DNA from 3 places in the Pseudarthrobacter sp. NPDC080039 genome. Region 2 is predicted to be linked to each of the others. Evidence: riboswitches for the same ligand, from Rfam matches in the RefSeq annotation. Region 2 holds a riboswitch; each other region holds the start of a gene.

Region 1 (5,229 bases), on a different contig from region 2:
TCCCGGGGCGAGATGCGCTGCAGGGCTTCCTTTTCCGCCGAGCTGTCTTCGCGCTGGTCCGTCGCTGCCTCGAAGGGCAGCCTGACGGGTGTCCGGCTTTGGCGGCGGTGGTCATCCACCATCCGTGCATGTGCAACCGAGAAAATAAACGTCCTCAGCCCGGCGTCCCCGCCATGCACCGTGTGAAGCCGGGGAAGGACGGAAAGAAACACTTCCTGCATGGCGGCCTCCGGATCCTCGACTCCCCGGGCGGTGAGATAGCCCAGGACCTGTGATGCGTATGTCTTGTAGACGAGGCTGAAGGCAGCAGTCCCGGAAAATGACCGGTCCGGGGCCCCGTCTGTCTGTGCATCGGTCACTGACGTGGTGCTTTCCGTCAAGAAGGGTGTTGGCAAGGCAGGCGCTCAGAACATTCGGAACGCTGCCCTTACCTTACCCTCCGGTAACCACGCCGCCGGAACCGCCACGGCGCCGGGAAGAAGCCATCGGCCGGGGGTCCGCCACGATGCAGCCAACCATGCGGAAAGACAAAAGAGCCGGCCTGGAACGTGATGGGGGACAGGTTCCAGACCGGCACTTCATAGGGGTAATCGCTGAACCGCCCGGAAGGGTTACGCGAATCCCAAAAACTTTTTTCGAAGTTTCTCCCGGGCGGTCAGCGGGTTGCCGCCCGGGTCCAGCGGGGCAGCGTCGCCTGCCGCCGGGGCACCCTGGCCAGCGTGAATGCGTGCAGCCTGGCGGGCATGCGCTCCTCGCCGCAGGCGGGTTCGACGGCGGCGGACGTCCCGGCCGGGACGTCGGCACCGGCTGCAGGGGTTACGGCTGCGGGACGGGAGGATGTTCCAGCGGGGCAAAGGTCTGTGACCAGGCCCGTTCCCGCACATTCCCGTGCCGCGGCAATCCCGGCCGCCACCGCTGCCTTGTCCTCAAACGGGCCGGAAACGGCGATCACCGTCCCGTCCGGGGCCAGCAGCCGGAACCGGAAGAACGACTCAGCGTCGACGAATGCTTCAAATCTTCCGGCCATGACGATCCTTCCTTGGGCACCAGGGGGTAGTACCGAGTGTGGCCGCGGCGCCACCACACTCACAAGACCGTCCGCGTTAAGCCTGTGTAAATTGCATGCCACCGCGGCAGAAGACAAACGGCAGGCCACCCGCCAAGGTGCCTGCCGTCGTCGTAATACCCACCCGTTCCCAGGCGGCATGTGCCCGGAAATCAGTCGTTGATGAGGTCGTTCACCACGATGGTCTGGTCCCGGTCGGGGCCCACGCCGATGGCGGAGAAGCGGGTTCCGGAGAGCTTTTCCAGTGCCAGCACGTAGTTCCGGGCGTTCTCCGGGAGGTCCGCGAGTGTGCGGGCGCCGGTGATGTCCTCGGTCCAGCCGTCGAAGTATTCGAAGATCGGTTTGGCGTGGTGGAACTCGGTCTGGGTCATGGGCATTTCGTCGTGCCGGACACCGTCCACGTCGTAGGCCACGCACACTGGGATCTGTTCGATGCCCGTGAGCACGTCCAGTTTGGTGACGAAGTAGTCCGTGAAGCCGTTCACGCGGGAAGCGTGGCGGGCCAGGACCGCGTCGTACCAGCCGCAGCGGCGCGGCCGGCCGGTGTTGACGCCGAATTCACCGCCGGTCTTCTGCAGGTACATTCCCATCTCGTCGAAGAGTTCGGTGGGGAACGGACCCGCACCGACGCGGGTGGTGTAGGCCTTGATGATGCCGATGGAGCGCGAGATCCGGGTGGGCCCGATGCCGGAGCCAACCGACGCGCCGCCGGCGGTGGGGTTGGAAGAGGTGACGAACGGGTAGGTGCCGTGATCGACGTCCAGGAACGTGGCCTGGCCGCCTTCCATCAGGACCACCTTGCCTTCGTCCAGGGCGGAGTTCAGGACCAAGGTGCTGTCGATGACCAGCGGGCGGAGACGCTCGGCGAAGGACAGGAAGTACTCCACGATCTCATCCACCACCACGCTGCGGCGGTTGTAGACCTTGACCAGGAGTTCGTTCTTCTGGCGCAGTGAGCCTTCCACCTTCTGGCGGAGGATGGATTCGTCAAAGACATCCTGGACGCGGATGCCCAGCCGGGCCACCTTGTCCATGTAGGCGGGGCCGATGCCGCGGCCGGTGGTGCCGATGGCGCGTTTGCCCAGGAAGCGTTCGGTGACTTTGTCCAGGACCTGGTGGTACGGGGCCACCAGGTGGGCGTTGGCGGAGACCCGGAGCCGGGAAGTGTCCGCGCCGCGGGCCTGAAGTCCGTCGATTTCCTGGAAGAGGGCCTCGAGGTTCACCACGCAGCCGTTGCCGATAATGGGGACCGCGTTGGGGCTGAGGATGCCTGCCGGCAGCAGCTTGAGTTCGTACTTTTCACCGCCCACGACGACGGTGTGCCCGGCGTTGTTGCCGCCGTTGGGCTTGACGACGTAGTCAACACGGCCGCCCAGCAGGTCGGTGGCCTTGCCTTTTCCTTCGTCGCCCCACTGGGCTCCTACGATCACAATTGCTGGCATGGGATCCTCCCCCATTCGTTCGGGCTGCCCGCGTCCGGCCACCAAGTGGCGGGCCCGCACAGCGCCGTTCATGAGAATGCCCCGAACATCCGGCCTTCGCCGCGTTGGGACAGCACAGCGAAGCAAGAGTTCCGGGGCTCTTACCACCCAAGTTTAGCGGATATGGCACTTTATCCACCGTTTGGCCCGCCGCAGCCCTTCACGCATCGAGGGGCAACAGGGGCGGCGTGCTATTCGTCCCCAGCCTCCCCGGCCGGCCCGGAGATCTGCCGGCGAGGAGTCCCGGAAGGACGGCCGTCCGCGTTGAGCATGGACACCACCAGGATGTTGGCCCGACACAAACCAAAGCCGATTTGCCCGGACCCTGCCCTCTGGATTTAAGTGAGAGGGAACCATCCGGAGCGGCCGAGAGACCTGGCTTGATGACGCCGCAGCAACCACGGTTCGGCAGATCGCTGCCGGCCGAAGGTGCTACTGCCAGGACCGATGGAAAGGAAGTTCCAGCATGCCCAAGAACACCGACCACATCCGCGTGACGCACGCCGGCTCACTGCCCCGCACCCCTGAGCTCATCGCGGCCAACGCAGCCAAGGAAAGCAACGGGCTCACCCCGGAGTTCCTTGAACTGCTGGAGGCTTCCGTAGTGGATGTAGTGCAGCGCCAGAAAGACCTGGGCATCGACATCCCCAATGACGGCGAATACGGGCACACCATGTCCAGCACCGTTGATTACGGGGCCTGGTGGAATTACTCCTTCGCCCGGCTCGGCGGGCTGGAACCCACCAACGTGGACCGCTGGGCGGAGGCCGAAGTGCGCCGCTCGTCCCCCGGCAACGTGGTCCTGACCTCCTTCCCCGACCGGCGCGACCGGCAGGCCTTCAACGAGGCGTACAACGATCCTGCCTCCGGTATCCTCACGCACCGGAAAAGCGTGGCACAGCCCAAGATTGCCGGTCCCCTGACCTACACGGGCCACGACCTGGTGGCATCGGACATCAGGAACCTGAAAACCGGGCTCGCTGCCGCGGGCCTCACCGAGGGTTTCGTCGCCTCCCTCTCCCCCGGCTCGTGCGCCCGGGTGGCCAACGAGTACTACAAAACGGACGAGGAACTGGTCTACGCGTGCGCCGATGCCATGCGGGAGGAATACAAGGCCATCATCGACGCCGGCCTCACCGTCCAGCTCGACGACCCGTCCCTGGCCGAGAGCTGGGACCAGATCAACCCCGAGCCCTCGCTGGAGGACTACCTCAAGTTCATCCAGCTGCGGGTCGAAGCCACCAACTGGGCGCTGCGGGACCTTCCGCAGGAACAGATCCGGCTCCACGTCTGCTGGGGCTCCTGGCACGGCCCGCACACCACGGACATCCCGTTCGCGGACATCATCGGCTCCGTCCTGCAGGTCAACGCCGGCGCTTACTCCTTCGAAGCCGCCAACGTCCGCCACGAACACGAGTGGCGCGTATGGGAGGACACCAAACTGCCCGACGGCAAGGTCATCATTCCGGGCGTCGTTTCACACGCCACCAACGTGGTGGAGCACCCGGACCTGGTGGCAGACCGCATCGTCCGCTTTGCCGACGTGGTGGGCCGGGAAAACGTGATCGCCTCTACCGACTGCGGACTGGGCGGCCGTGTCCACCCGCAGATCGCATTCGCCAAGCTGGAGGCACTGGGAGAGGGCGCCCGCCGCGCCACCCAGCGCCTCTGGTAGCCGGCAGTATATTCCGGAGCGCCGGCTGTTCCTTCCATCACCGGGAAGGGCAGCCGGCGTTTCGCTTCCGGGGGCTTGCTAAACTGGGGAAGGCCGGCGAGCTCCGGCCCACCCCAATCAACCGCCACCGACATGACGCGCGCCCGCGTGCCCGTTTCGGTGTCGGCAGCAATGCCAATCCCCGCAGGAGAACCAGCCCTTCATGACAGCCCTGGCCCCCGAAACATTCCACGAACAGCTCATGAGCCGCCGCTACGAACCCAGCGTCGCCGCCGTCAACGAACTGTGCGACTCCCTGCAGGAGGCCAAGCCCGGAACCACAGTTCCCTATGTGGACCCCATGCATGACGTGGAGGAATGCCGCATCATCAGCCTGTTCTCCAACATCGGCGAGGCGGATCCGTCCGGGTTCATCACTCCCGGCGACCAGGATGCCGCTACCCGCATGCTCGGCATCCAGTGGAAGCTGGGCCTGCGCCCCGAGTTCGTGATGCCATGGAACGTCCACCCCTGGCACGTCCCGGGCGAAGCCAACGGCAAGTTCACCCCGGACCAGGTCCAGGCGGGCCTGAAGCCCCTGCTGAAGTTCCTGGCGCTGGTCCCCCGGGCCTCGGTAATCGTGGCACACGGCACGGAAGCCAACCGGCTGGCCAACCTTCTCCTGAAGACCGAAGTGCCACTGCTGTGGCGCCGCGGCCTGAAGACCTACAAGGTCCGCTCACTGAGTGGCCGCGCATTCGCCGGCTCCCCGGCGCGCCAGGAGGAGTACCTCGAGGACATGCGGACGGCCTACGCAGACGCCATGGCGCGCACGGGCATCGCCAACAAGGGCTAGCCAGGGTTTCGACAGGCTCAACCACCAAAGACGACGGCGGCCGGTCACCTTTCATCCGAAAGTTGACCGGCCGCCGTCGATATATGGAGGGGCCCTCCGCCGCCGAGGTTTCCCTGCCTGGGCGGAGCGAAGCCTGGGAGCCGGTGGGGACCTAGGAGCCCTCGATGGCCGC
Region 2 (5,229 bases):
GCGTGCGCTGCCCATTTACCAGACCACGTCCTTCGTGTTCCCGACCGCCGAGAGCGCAGCCAACCGCTTCGCGCTGGCCGAGCTGGCGCCCATCTACACACGGATCGGCAATCCCACGCAGGACGCCGTGGAGCAGCGGATCGCCAGCCTCGAAGGAGGCCTCGCGGCGCTGCTGCTGAGTTCCGGGCAGGCCGCAGAGACTTTCGCGGTGCTGAACATCGCCGAGGCCGGCGACCACATCGTGGCCAGCCCCAGCCTTTACGGCGGAACCTACAACCTGTTCGCCCACACACTGAAGAAGTTCGGTATTTCGGTCACCTTTGTGGAGGATCCGGACAACCTGGACCAGTGGCGCGCCGCCGTCCGGCCCAACACCAAGCTCTTCTTCGGTGAGGTGGTCTCCAATCCGCGCCAGGATGTCCTGGACCTCGAAGGCATCTCCGAGGTGGCCCACGAGGCCGGCGTTCCCCTGATCGTGGACAACACCCTGTCCACTCCCTACCTGATCCGACCTCTGGAGTGGGGCGCCGACATCGTGATCCATTCGGCCACCAAGTACCTGGGCGGCCATGGTTCGGCCATTGCGGGCGTCATCGTCGACTCCGGCAAGTTCGATTTCAGCAAGGATCCGGAGCGCTTCGCCGGCTTTAACACTCCTGACCCCACGTACAACGGCCTGGTCTACGCGCGTGACCTTGGCGAGGGCGGCGCGCTGGGAGCGAACCTCTCCTACATCCTCAAGGCCCGCGTGCAGCTGCTCCGCGACCTCGGGTCGGCGGTCTCGCCCTTCAACGCCTTCCTGATTTCCCAGGGCTTGGAGACGCTGAGCCTGCGGGTGGAGCGCCACGTTGCCAACGCCACGGAGGTGGCACGCTGGCTGGAGGCAAGGGACGACGTCGAATCGGTCGCCTACGCCGGGCTGCCGTCCAGCCCTTGGTATGAGCGTGGCCGCAAGTACGGGCCCAAGGGGACGGGCGCCGTCGTCTCCTTCAACCTGGCCGGCGGCGCGGAGGCGGGCAAGCGCTTCGTCGACGCGCTGGAACTGCACTCCCACGTGGCCAACATCGGTGACGTGCGCTCCCTGGTCATCCACCCGGCGTCGACCACCCACAGCCAGCTCACTCCGGAGCAGCAGGTGGTTGCCGGCGTCACTCCGGGGCTGGTGCGGCTCTCCGTCGGCCTCGAACACATCGACGACATCCTGGCTGACCTGGAAGCCGGCTTCCGCGCCGCCAAGGGCGCCTAGCAGCAAGCGCCAGGCAACGGGCGCTTAGGAACACACGTACGACGCCGGGCGGCCAGTCCGGCGGAATGGGCAGGGAGCGCAGCAAGCCGGGAAGTCACAACCAGTCACACTCTTGGCCTGGAGCGGGGGGTGTTTCGTACACTCGAACCAGGTCATGAGTGCCAGTGACAGCCCCGGCTTGCTGGCCGGCAACCCTCCTTCCGCGGTGGGGTGCCCCGGGTGAGGACCTGGCCTGCCGGCCAATTGACGGCGGGCAAGCGCGTAGAAGAGGTCTTGCCATGACGGTTACCGTCACCCGAACCACAGCCCCCGAACATGGAATCGTCCGTTACGCCTCCATCGGCGGCCTCGAACTTGAGGCCGGAGGGTACCTGCCGGACGTCACGCTGGCCTACGAAACCTGGGGCACCCTGAACCAGGACGGCAGCAACGCCATCCTGATCGAGCATGCCCTGACGGGCAGCACGCACGTGACCCGCGGCGACACCGACGAAGAGGGCTGGTGGGAACAGCTGGCTGGCCCCGGCGCCCCGGTGGACACTGACCGGTTCTTCGTGGTCTCCATCAACATCGTGGGTGGCTGCTACGGATCCACCGGCCCGTCGTCGCCCGCGCCCGACGGGAAGTCCTGGGGCTCCAGGTTCCCCCTGGTCACGCTCCGCGACAGCACCGTAGCGGAGGCCCGGCTGGCGGACCAGCTGGGCATCAGCAGCTGGTTTGCCGTCCTGGGCGGATCCATGGGCGGCGCCCGCGCCCTGGAGTGGGCCGTGACGTATCCGGAGCGGGTGCAGCGGTGCGCCGTCATCGCCGTAGGAGCCGCGAGCACGGCGGAACAGATTGCTTTTGCCCAGGCCCAGACCCTGGCCATCAGGCAGGACCCGCACTTCAACGGCGGCGACTATTATGGCGGACCGTCACCGGAGGAAGGGCTGGCGCTGGCCCGCCGGATCGCCCACATCACCTACCGGTCCGCAACCGAACTTGAAGGCCGCTTCGGCCGGGCCCCCCAGGCGCCTGAGTCTCCCTTCCGGGGGGAGGTGCTGGCGGCCCGCGGCCGGTACCAGGTTGAAAGCTACCTGGACCACCAGGGCAACAAGCTGGTGAAGCGATTTGACGCGAACAGCTACATCGCCCTGACTGAGGCACTCATGAGCCACGACATCTGCCGGGGCCGGGGAACCCTGCCCGAGACCCTGGCCACGTCCACCGCGCGGTTCTTCGTGGCCGCCGTCGACTCCGACCGGCTCTACTTTCCGTCGCAGTCCCGCGAGCTGGCGCAGGCGCTGCCCGGCGACGTGGACGTCCATATCATCCAGGCTCCGATCGGGCATGACGGGTTCCTGACCGAGATTGGACAGCTGGGCGGCCAGCTGAGGAGCAGCTTCCTGGTCTAGCCCCGCTAGTCCGGCCCGCCCGGCGTCCCGCCGTGCAAGGCGGCTGCTTGTGCATTCCTGCAGATGCATTCTGCACTAATGGGCGTTGAGCTTGGCCGGCAGGCAGACCATACTCATCGGGACCGGCCTTCGTGGCGTGCATCACATGTGTGCACCACGCCCGCGGCCATTGACTGTCCCCGTGGTGTCGACGACGACGCCGAAGGAGTTCGCATGAGTACGGAAAGCCCCGCCGCAAGGCGCACCGAGGAAACCGAGGTCAAGGCCTCAGGCCTTAAGAAGGTGGTCGCGGCCTCCATGGCCGGAACCGTCGTGGAGTGGTACGAGTTCTTCCTCTACGCATCAGCGGCCACGCTGGTGTTCGGGAAGGCTTTCTTCCCCAATGCCGGCACCGACCTGGACGGCATCATCGCTGCCTTCCTCACCTATGCCGTCGGGTTCGTGGCCCGTCCGATCGGTGGCATCGTCTTTGGCCACTTTGGCGACAAGTTTGGACGGAAGCAGCTGCTGCAGCTGAGCATCATCCTGGTGGGCGTCTCCACCTTCCTCATGGGCTGCCTGCCCACGTTCCAGCAGATCGGCTACTGGGCCCCCACGCTGCTGGTGGTCCTCCGGTTTGCCCAGGGCTTTGCCGTCGGCGGTGAATGGGGCGGCGCCGTCCTCCTCGTCGCGGAGCACAGCCCCAGCAAGTCACGGGGCTTCTGGGCCAGCTGGCCGCAGTCCGCCGTGCCGCTGGGAAACCTGCTGGCCACGGCCGTGCTGTTCGTGCTGTCCTCCACGCTGACGCAGGAAGCATTCCTCGGCTGGGGCTGGCGCGTGGCGTTCTGGCTGTCCGCAGTGATTGTCCTGATCGGCTACTACATCCGCACCAAGGTCAACGACGCCCCCATCTTCCTGGAGGCCCGCAAAGAGGTGGATGCCGGCCACAAAGGCTACGGTGTGGCCGAGGTTTTCCGCCGCTACCCCCGCGGCGTCTTCACCGCCATGGGCCTGCGCTTCGCGGAGAACATCCTGTACTACCTCGTGGTGACCTTCTCCATCACCTACCTGAAGACCGTGGTCCAGGCCGACACCACGCGCATTCTCCTCCTGCTGCTCGTTGCCCACGCCGTGCACTTCGCCGTCGTGCCCATGGTCGGCAAGCTGTCGGACCGCTTCGGCCGCAAACCCGTTTACATGGCCGGAGCCGTCATGGGCGCCACCTGGGGCTTCTTCGCCTTCCCCATGATGGACACGAAGAACGACTTCATCATCCTGGCCTCCATCATGATCGGTTTGGTGTTCCACGCCTTCATGTACGCCGGCCAGCCTGCCATCATGGCGGAAATGTTCCCCACCCGGATGCGGTACTCGGGGGTCTCCCTGGGCTACCAGGTGACCTCGATCGTGGCCGGTTCGCTCGCTCCGATCATCGCCGCCTCGCTCCTGGGCACCTACAAGTCATCCGTCCCCGTGGCCGTCTACCTGCTCATTGCCTGCGCCATCACCGCCGTCTCCGTCTTCTTCCTGAAGGAAACCCGCGGCATCTCGCTGCACGACGTGGATGCCGCCGACGCCAAGGGCACAGCCGACCTGCTGGCCGCCGCCAAGAAATAAGGGAACCGATGAAAGCCGCCGTCCTCTACTCAACCGTCCCTCCCGCTGCCGGGGCCCCGGGAACGCAGCGTTATGCCGAGTCCCGCCCGTTGCAGGTCCAGGAACTGGAACAGCCCAGGCCCCGGGCCGGTGAACTGGGCGTCGCCATTACCTACTCGAGCCTGTGCCACTCGGACCTCTCAGTAGTGGACGGCTCCAGGATCCGGCCGCTGCCCATGGCGCTGGGCCACGAGGCCGTGGGCCGCGTTGTGGAGGTAGGGGACGGCGTCTCCGACGTGTCCGTGGGTGACCACGTGGTACTGGTCTTCGTGCCGAGCTGCGGCCAGTGCCGGGCATGCCGGTCCGGCCGCCCCGCGCTGTGCCACCGGGCAGCGGAGGTCAATGGCTCGGGCGACCTGCTGCACGGTCCCGCCCTGCTGCGGACGCCGTCGGGGGAGCGCATCAACCACCACCTCGGTGTCTCGGCCTTCGCCGATTACGCAGTGGTTGCGCGGGAATCAGTGGTGGTAATAGACGACGACGTCCCGGACACTGTCGCCGCGATGTTCGGTTGCGCCGTGCTCACCGGAATGGGATCCGTATTCAACACTGCCGGAGTCACTCCCGGGCAGTCCGTGGCAGTCTTCGGCCTCGGGGCCGTGGGCCTGTCCGCTGTCATGGCCGCGCGCCTTGCCGGTGCCACGGGCGTGATCGCCATCGACCCCAACAAGGGCAAACACCAGCTTGCCCTGGACGCCGGTGCCACGGCTGTGGGTACGCCTGGGGATGCGGACCGGTTGATCGCGGAAGCGGCCGGCGATGGAGTGGATGTTGCCATTGAAGCGGTGGGCTCGGCCGGGGTGATCGCCTCGTGCCTGGAGCGGGTAACCCGGGGCGGCGCGGTGGTATCGGTGGGACTGCCCCACCCCTCGGCCGAGCTGACGGTACCGGCCCTGCAGTTCGCCGGAGCGGGCAAGCGGCTGCTGGGCTCCTATATGGGCGATGCCGTCCCCG
Region 3 (5,229 bases), on a different contig from region 2:
TCGGCAGACGGTAGTTTGGAACCATGATCCAACCCGCTTCGAGCTACAACGATGACCTGCGCCTGGCCCACGTCCTGGCCGACTCCGTGGATGACCAGACCATGAGCCGTTTCAAGGCCCTGGACCTCCGCGTTGAGACCAAGCCGGACCTGACGCCGGTCACCGATGCGGACAAGGCCGCCGAGGAAGCCATCCGCGGCCAGCTCTCGCGTTCCCGCCCCCGCGACGCCGTCCTGGGCGAGGAGTTCGGCAGCACCGGGCACGGTTCGCGGCGCTGGATCATCGATCCCATCGACGGAACCAAGAACTTCGTCCGCGGCGTGCCGGTCTGGGCCACCCTGATCGCACTCGTGGACGAAGGCGAGCCCGTTGTGGGCGTGGTCAGCGCCCCGGCCCTGGGCAAACGCTGGTGGGCGGCCAAAGGCATGGGTGCGTACATGGGCAGGTCCCTGGCTGCCGCCACCAGGCTCCGCGTTTCCAACGTGTCCAAGCTCTCCGACGCGTCCCTTTCCTACTCCAGCCTCAGCGGCTGGAAGGAACGCGGCAACCTGGACGAGTTCCTGGGCCTCACCGAGGACGTGTGGCGGACCCGTGCCTACGGCGACTTCTGGTCGTACTGCATGGTGGCAGAAGGCTCCGTGGACATCGCCTGTGAACCGGAACTGAACCTGTATGACATGGCGGCCCTGGTGCCCATTGTGGTGGAGGCCGGCGGCCGGTTCACGTCCCTCGAGGGCGAAGACGGCCCGTTCGGCGGTAACGCGTTGGCCACCAACTCGATCCTGCACTCGGAAGTGCTGCACCGCCTGAACCCATACCTGGACGACCTGCTCTAACAGCCGCGGTTTTACCGCTACAGCGAATATTGCGACGCCGGGTGCCCCTAAAAGGGGGCGCCCGGCGTCGTTTATTCGCCCACGCGTAACAAACGCCTTAACAATCGCCCTGGCTTCAATCCTGGGCGCCCCATGTCCTACGCTTTTATGCAGGTCACGAGTGCCAGCGCAAAACCCCGGTTTGCTGGCCGGCAACCCTCCATTCGCGGTGGGGTGCCCCGGGTGACGACCAGGCCGGTCCGGAGCGGATGCGGCAAGCGCGGATTCCTGTATGCCGGAGTCCTGTAGTCAAGTGAGGTCTCTGTGACAACTGCCACCGTCTCCCCCCAGCCCGCTATCGCCCAGGCTGCCGCTGCCGATCAACGCCGCGCCGCTGCCGGCCGGCCCCTCGCCGCCGTCACCGGAGCGGAAATCCAGGCACCACTGATTTCCGGCGGCCACGTACGCTACGCCAACCTCGATTACGGCGCGTCAGCCCCCGCGTTGTCTGTGGTCTCGGCTTACCTGAACGAGATCCTGCCTTACTACGCCAGCGTCCACCGCGGGGCCGGGTATGCGTCCCAGATCAGCACGTCAGTGTACGAGAACGCCCGCAGCATTGTCCGCGACTTCGTGGGCGGCCGCCCTGACGATTCCGTGATCTTCACCCGCAACACCACCGATTCGCTGAATCTGCTGGCTGGCTGCCTGCCCGCAACTGGAGGACGTCCGGACGGGGACGTCCTGTACCTGGACATCGAACACCACGCCAACCTCCTGCCGTGGCAGGCCGTCCCGCACCGCAGCATCGTCGCCGCGGACACCATCACCGGCACGCTGGAGTCTGTCCGTGCCGAACTGGCGCAGGGCGGGGTCAGCCTGCTGGCAGTGACCGGCGCATCCAACGTCACCGGCGAGATCCTTCCCATCCGCGCCCTGGCCGCGCTGGCCCACCAGCACGGCGCCCGGATCGTGGTGGACGCTGCCCAGCTGGCGCCGCACCGGCGGGTGGATATCAGCGCCGACGACGTGGACTACCTCGCGTTCTCCGGCCACAAGCTGTACGCGCCGTTCGGGGCCGGCGTCCTGGTGGGGCGGCCGGACTGGCTGGACTCGGGCGTCCCGCACCTCGCCGGCGGCGGCGCAGTCAAGGAAGCAAGGCTCGACGGCGTCAGCTGGGCCACCGGACCGGCCCGCCATGAGGGGGGCTCGCCGAACGTCCTCGGGGCCGCCACCCTGGCCCGCGCCACCCAGGTGATCGCCGGGCTGGACCAGGACCGCTGGCATGCCCACGAATCCGCCATCCGCTCGTTCCTGGTTGAGGGCCTGCAGCGCATTGACGGCGTAACGGTCCACCAGATCTTCAAGGACACCAACCCGGAAACGGACACCATCGGCGTGGTCAACTTCTCCGTCGAAGGCTACGACGCGGGCCTGGTGGCCGCCTATCTCTCGGCGGAGCACGGGGTGGGCCTGCGCGACGGGCGCTTCTGCGCCCACCCCCTCCTGAAGCGGCTGGGGCTGCCGTCCGGCTCCCTCCGGGCGAGCTTCGGCGTCGGCTCGCGGCTGGAAGACGCCGAACGCCTCCTCGCGGGAATCCAGGCGCTGCGCGCCGACGGCCTGGGCTGGGACTACGTGGTTGACGCGGGCCGCTGGGTGCCCGCAAACGACACCCGCACCTACCCGCACTGGGCCCCCAACACCCCCGGGACGGCCGGCGCCGCGCCCTGCATCGACGACTAGGGCGGGCTGCCTCCTTCCGCCACGCCGGCGATGCCTTCCGTGCGGTAGATTCGAAAGACATCCACAATCGGCAGCGTCAGAAGGAGGCCACGCGTGGTTCGGGGTGGCCCCAGGCTCGATCACGGGCGGCGCCGGGAGCTCGGGCAAAGCTTCCAGGACGGCGGCAGGCATTACCAGCGGGTGCGGCCCGGCTACCCGGAGGAATCAGCCCGCTGGCTGGTCCCCGCCGGAGCCCACGATGCCCTTGATGTCGGCGCTGGAACCGGAAAGTTCACCGCGTTGCTGCTGGAGATGGGACTGGACGTCACCGCCGTCGACCCGTCGGAAGACATGCTCGCCCAATTGAAGGCCCACTGCCGGGCCGCCACCGCCGTGACCGGCACTGCGGAGGCGACTGGCCTGCCGGACGCAAGCTTCGACGTCGTCACCGTTGCCCAGGCCTGGCACTGGTGTGATGCCCTGGCGGCAAGCACGGAGCTCGCCCGCGTCCTGCGCCCGCACGGAACCCTCGGCCTCGTGTGGAACCAGTTGGATACCTCCGTGCCGTGGGTGCACCGGCTCTCCAGGATCATGCACGCCGGCGACATCTACCGGCCGGGCCACAAACCCGTCGTCGGGCCCGAATTCCGGGGCATCGAAGGGCATGTAACACACTGGCAGGACACGGTAACCACGGCAGACCTGATGGAACTCACCAAATCGCGCAGCTACTACCTCCGCGCCGGCGAGGCCACGCGCGCCAAAGTTCTGTCCAACCTGGACTGGTACCTCCATGAACACCTCGCCTACGCCCCGGGCCAGGAGCTTGACCTTCCATACCTCACGCTGGCGTGGCGCGCCGTCAAGGCGTAACCGGCACACCACACAGTGCCGTCCCGGCCAAACCGGTAGGCTTGAGCCTGTGAAGACCAGCGCGCCCTCCTCCTCCATCGAGGACTACGTCAAGGTCATCTATTCATTCACGGAATGGCAGGACAAGCCCATCACGTCCTCCCAGCTGGCACAGCGGCTGGGTGTGGCGAATTCCTCCGTGTCGGAGATGGTCCGCAAGCTCAAGGACCAGGGCCTGGTTGACCACAAGCCCTACAGCGCCGTCACGCTGACCGAGCCCGGCCTCCGCCTGGCACTGTCCATGGTCCGGCGCCACCGGCTGATTGAGACCTACCTGGTCCAGCGGCTCGGTTACAGCTGGGACGAGGTCCATGATGAGGCTGAACAGCTGGAGCATGCTGTATCGGACACCTTTATCGAACGCGTCGCCGCCAAGCTCGGAAACCCCAAGCGGGACCCGCACGGTGACCCCATTCCCACTGCCGACGGCCAGGTGCTGATGCCGCGGGCCCACCTCCTCGCTGATCTGGACGAGGGCCACAGCGGGCGGATCACGCGGATCAGCGATGACAATCCCGAACTGCTCCGGTACCTCGCCGCCCAGGACATAGACCTCGACGCCGACGTCGAAGTGGTGGGACGGCGGCCCTTCGGGGGCGCCCTGGTGGTGCGGATCGGCGGCGCCGGCGCGTCCCGCGACTTCGACCTTGCCGATGAGATCGCCTCCGCGTTGTGGGTGTCGAGCGACACCCCGCATTCCGGCTGCGTCCTGGGCGGCCGCTGACGTGGCGATGCCAACGGGCAGTGCGTGGCTGGCCGTCGCGGCCGGAGGGCTGATCGGCAGCGAACTGCGGTACGGGCTGGGGCTGGCGTTCCCTGATACTCCGGGGTCGGTTCCCTGGGCCACGCTGGCCATCAACATCAGCGGCAGTTTCGTCCTGGCGGCACTCACTACGATATGGATCGCCCGCCCGCATACAGCTTTTTGGCTCCGCGCCGCGCTGGGGCCGGGCCTGCTGGGCTCCTTCACCACGTTTTCCGCGGTCATCTTTGCCTCCGGCCAGTTGGCCCGCGCTCAGGCACACCCGGTGTGGATCACCTACCTGGGGTTGTCTCTGGTCCTGGGCCTTGCGGCGGCCGGGGCCGGGTGGCGGACCGGCAGGTTCGTTTCACGCAACCAGGACGGGCGGCGATGACCGCGGCCGTCCTGGTGGGAATTTTCGGCGTCGGGGGCGCGCTGCTGCGGTTCGCCGTCGACAGCTGGTTTGCCCACCACAGCAGCATCCGCAGCGTCCGCACGGATGGAAGCGCCAGGCTGCACTGGCCGTGGGCCACGCTGCTGGTTAATGTGGCAGGGTGCTTCGTCATCGGCGTGGCGCATGGCCTGACCGCTGGGATGGGGCTTGGCAGCGAATGGCAGGTGGGCCTGGCGACCGGCCTCGCAGGAGGCCTCACGACGTTCAGCTCCTGGACCACCGCCACCATTCGCCTGGTCAGCGAGGCACGCTTCGGCTCCGCCCTGCTGAACGTGGTGGTCAACCTGGTCCTGGGCTTTGCCGCCGCGGCCGCAGGAATCGCGCTGGCTGGTTAGGCCCCCACCGGGCCGCAGTCGGCGATTTGGCCGCCTCCCGTATCGTGGAAGGTGATGATCAGCAGACGTGATGCAGCAATAACCCTCGATGTCCCCTTGGAAATGGCACAGCGCCACGGCCTGCCGAAGTGGATGTCGGAAGCAGAACTGCGAGCCATCCTGGACAATCCCCCACCCTGGCTGGTGCAATCGCGTGCCAACAGGACGGGCAAGCGGCCCGTATGGGTCCATCTGGAATGTGCGGTCTGC

What was found. Region 2 has a riboswitch for S-adenosylmethionine ahead of AB0313_RS11045 (homoserine O-acetyltransferase). Riboswitches for the same ligand answer to the same signal wherever they lie in the genome.
Region 1: another riboswitch for S-adenosylmethionine. It lies ahead of AB0313_RS12305 (cobalamin-independent methionine synthase II family protein); the one in region 2 lies ahead of AB0313_RS11045 (homoserine O-acetyltransferase).
Region 3: another riboswitch for S-adenosylmethionine. It lies ahead of AB0313_RS06740 (aminotransferase class V-fold PLP-dependent enzyme); the one in region 2 lies ahead of AB0313_RS11045 (homoserine O-acetyltransferase).

What each region holds. Positions count from the first base shown of each region.
Region 1 covers NZ_JBFBKY010000009.1:82,329-87,557, forward strand. Annotated here, with positions in the region: gene AB0313_RS12290 (sigma-70 family RNA polymerase sigma factor) at 1-359, opposite strand, end outside; gene AB0313_RS12295 (DUF1508 domain-containing protein) at 656-1,027, opposite strand; gene AB0313_RS12300 (adenylosuccinate synthase) at 1,219-2,508, opposite strand; SAM riboswitch class I at 2,898-3,001, shown strand; gene AB0313_RS12305 (cobalamin-independent methionine synthase II family protein) at 3,014-4,222, shown strand; gene AB0313_RS12310 (uracil-DNA glycosylase) at 4,425-5,057, shown strand; gene AB0313_RS12315 (DUF3151 domain-containing protein) at 5,209-5,229, opposite strand, start outside.
Region 2 covers NZ_JBFBKY010000008.1:2,102-7,330, forward strand. Annotated here, with positions in the region: gene AB0313_RS11040 (bifunctional o-acetylhomoserine/o-acetylserine sulfhydrylase) at 1-1,246, shown strand, start outside; SAM riboswitch class IV at 1,397-1,512, shown strand; gene AB0313_RS11045 (homoserine O-acetyltransferase) at 1,525-2,640, shown strand; gene AB0313_RS11050 (MFS transporter) at 2,854-4,236, shown strand; gene AB0313_RS11055 (zinc-dependent alcohol dehydrogenase family protein) at 4,245-5,229, shown strand, end outside.
Region 3 covers NZ_JBFBKY010000004.1:190,311-195,539, forward strand. Annotated here, with positions in the region: gene hisN (histidinol-phosphatase) at 24-836, shown strand; SAM riboswitch class IV at 989-1,102, shown strand; gene AB0313_RS06740 (aminotransferase class V-fold PLP-dependent enzyme) at 1,140-2,558, shown strand; gene AB0313_RS06745 (class I SAM-dependent methyltransferase) at 2,652-3,410, shown strand; gene AB0313_RS06750 (metal-dependent transcriptional regulator) at 3,460-4,173, shown strand; gene AB0313_RS06755 (CrcB family protein) at 4,181-4,585, shown strand; gene AB0313_RS06760 (CrcB family protein) at 4,582-4,980, shown strand; gene AB0313_RS06765 (hypothetical protein) at 5,035-5,229, shown strand, end outside.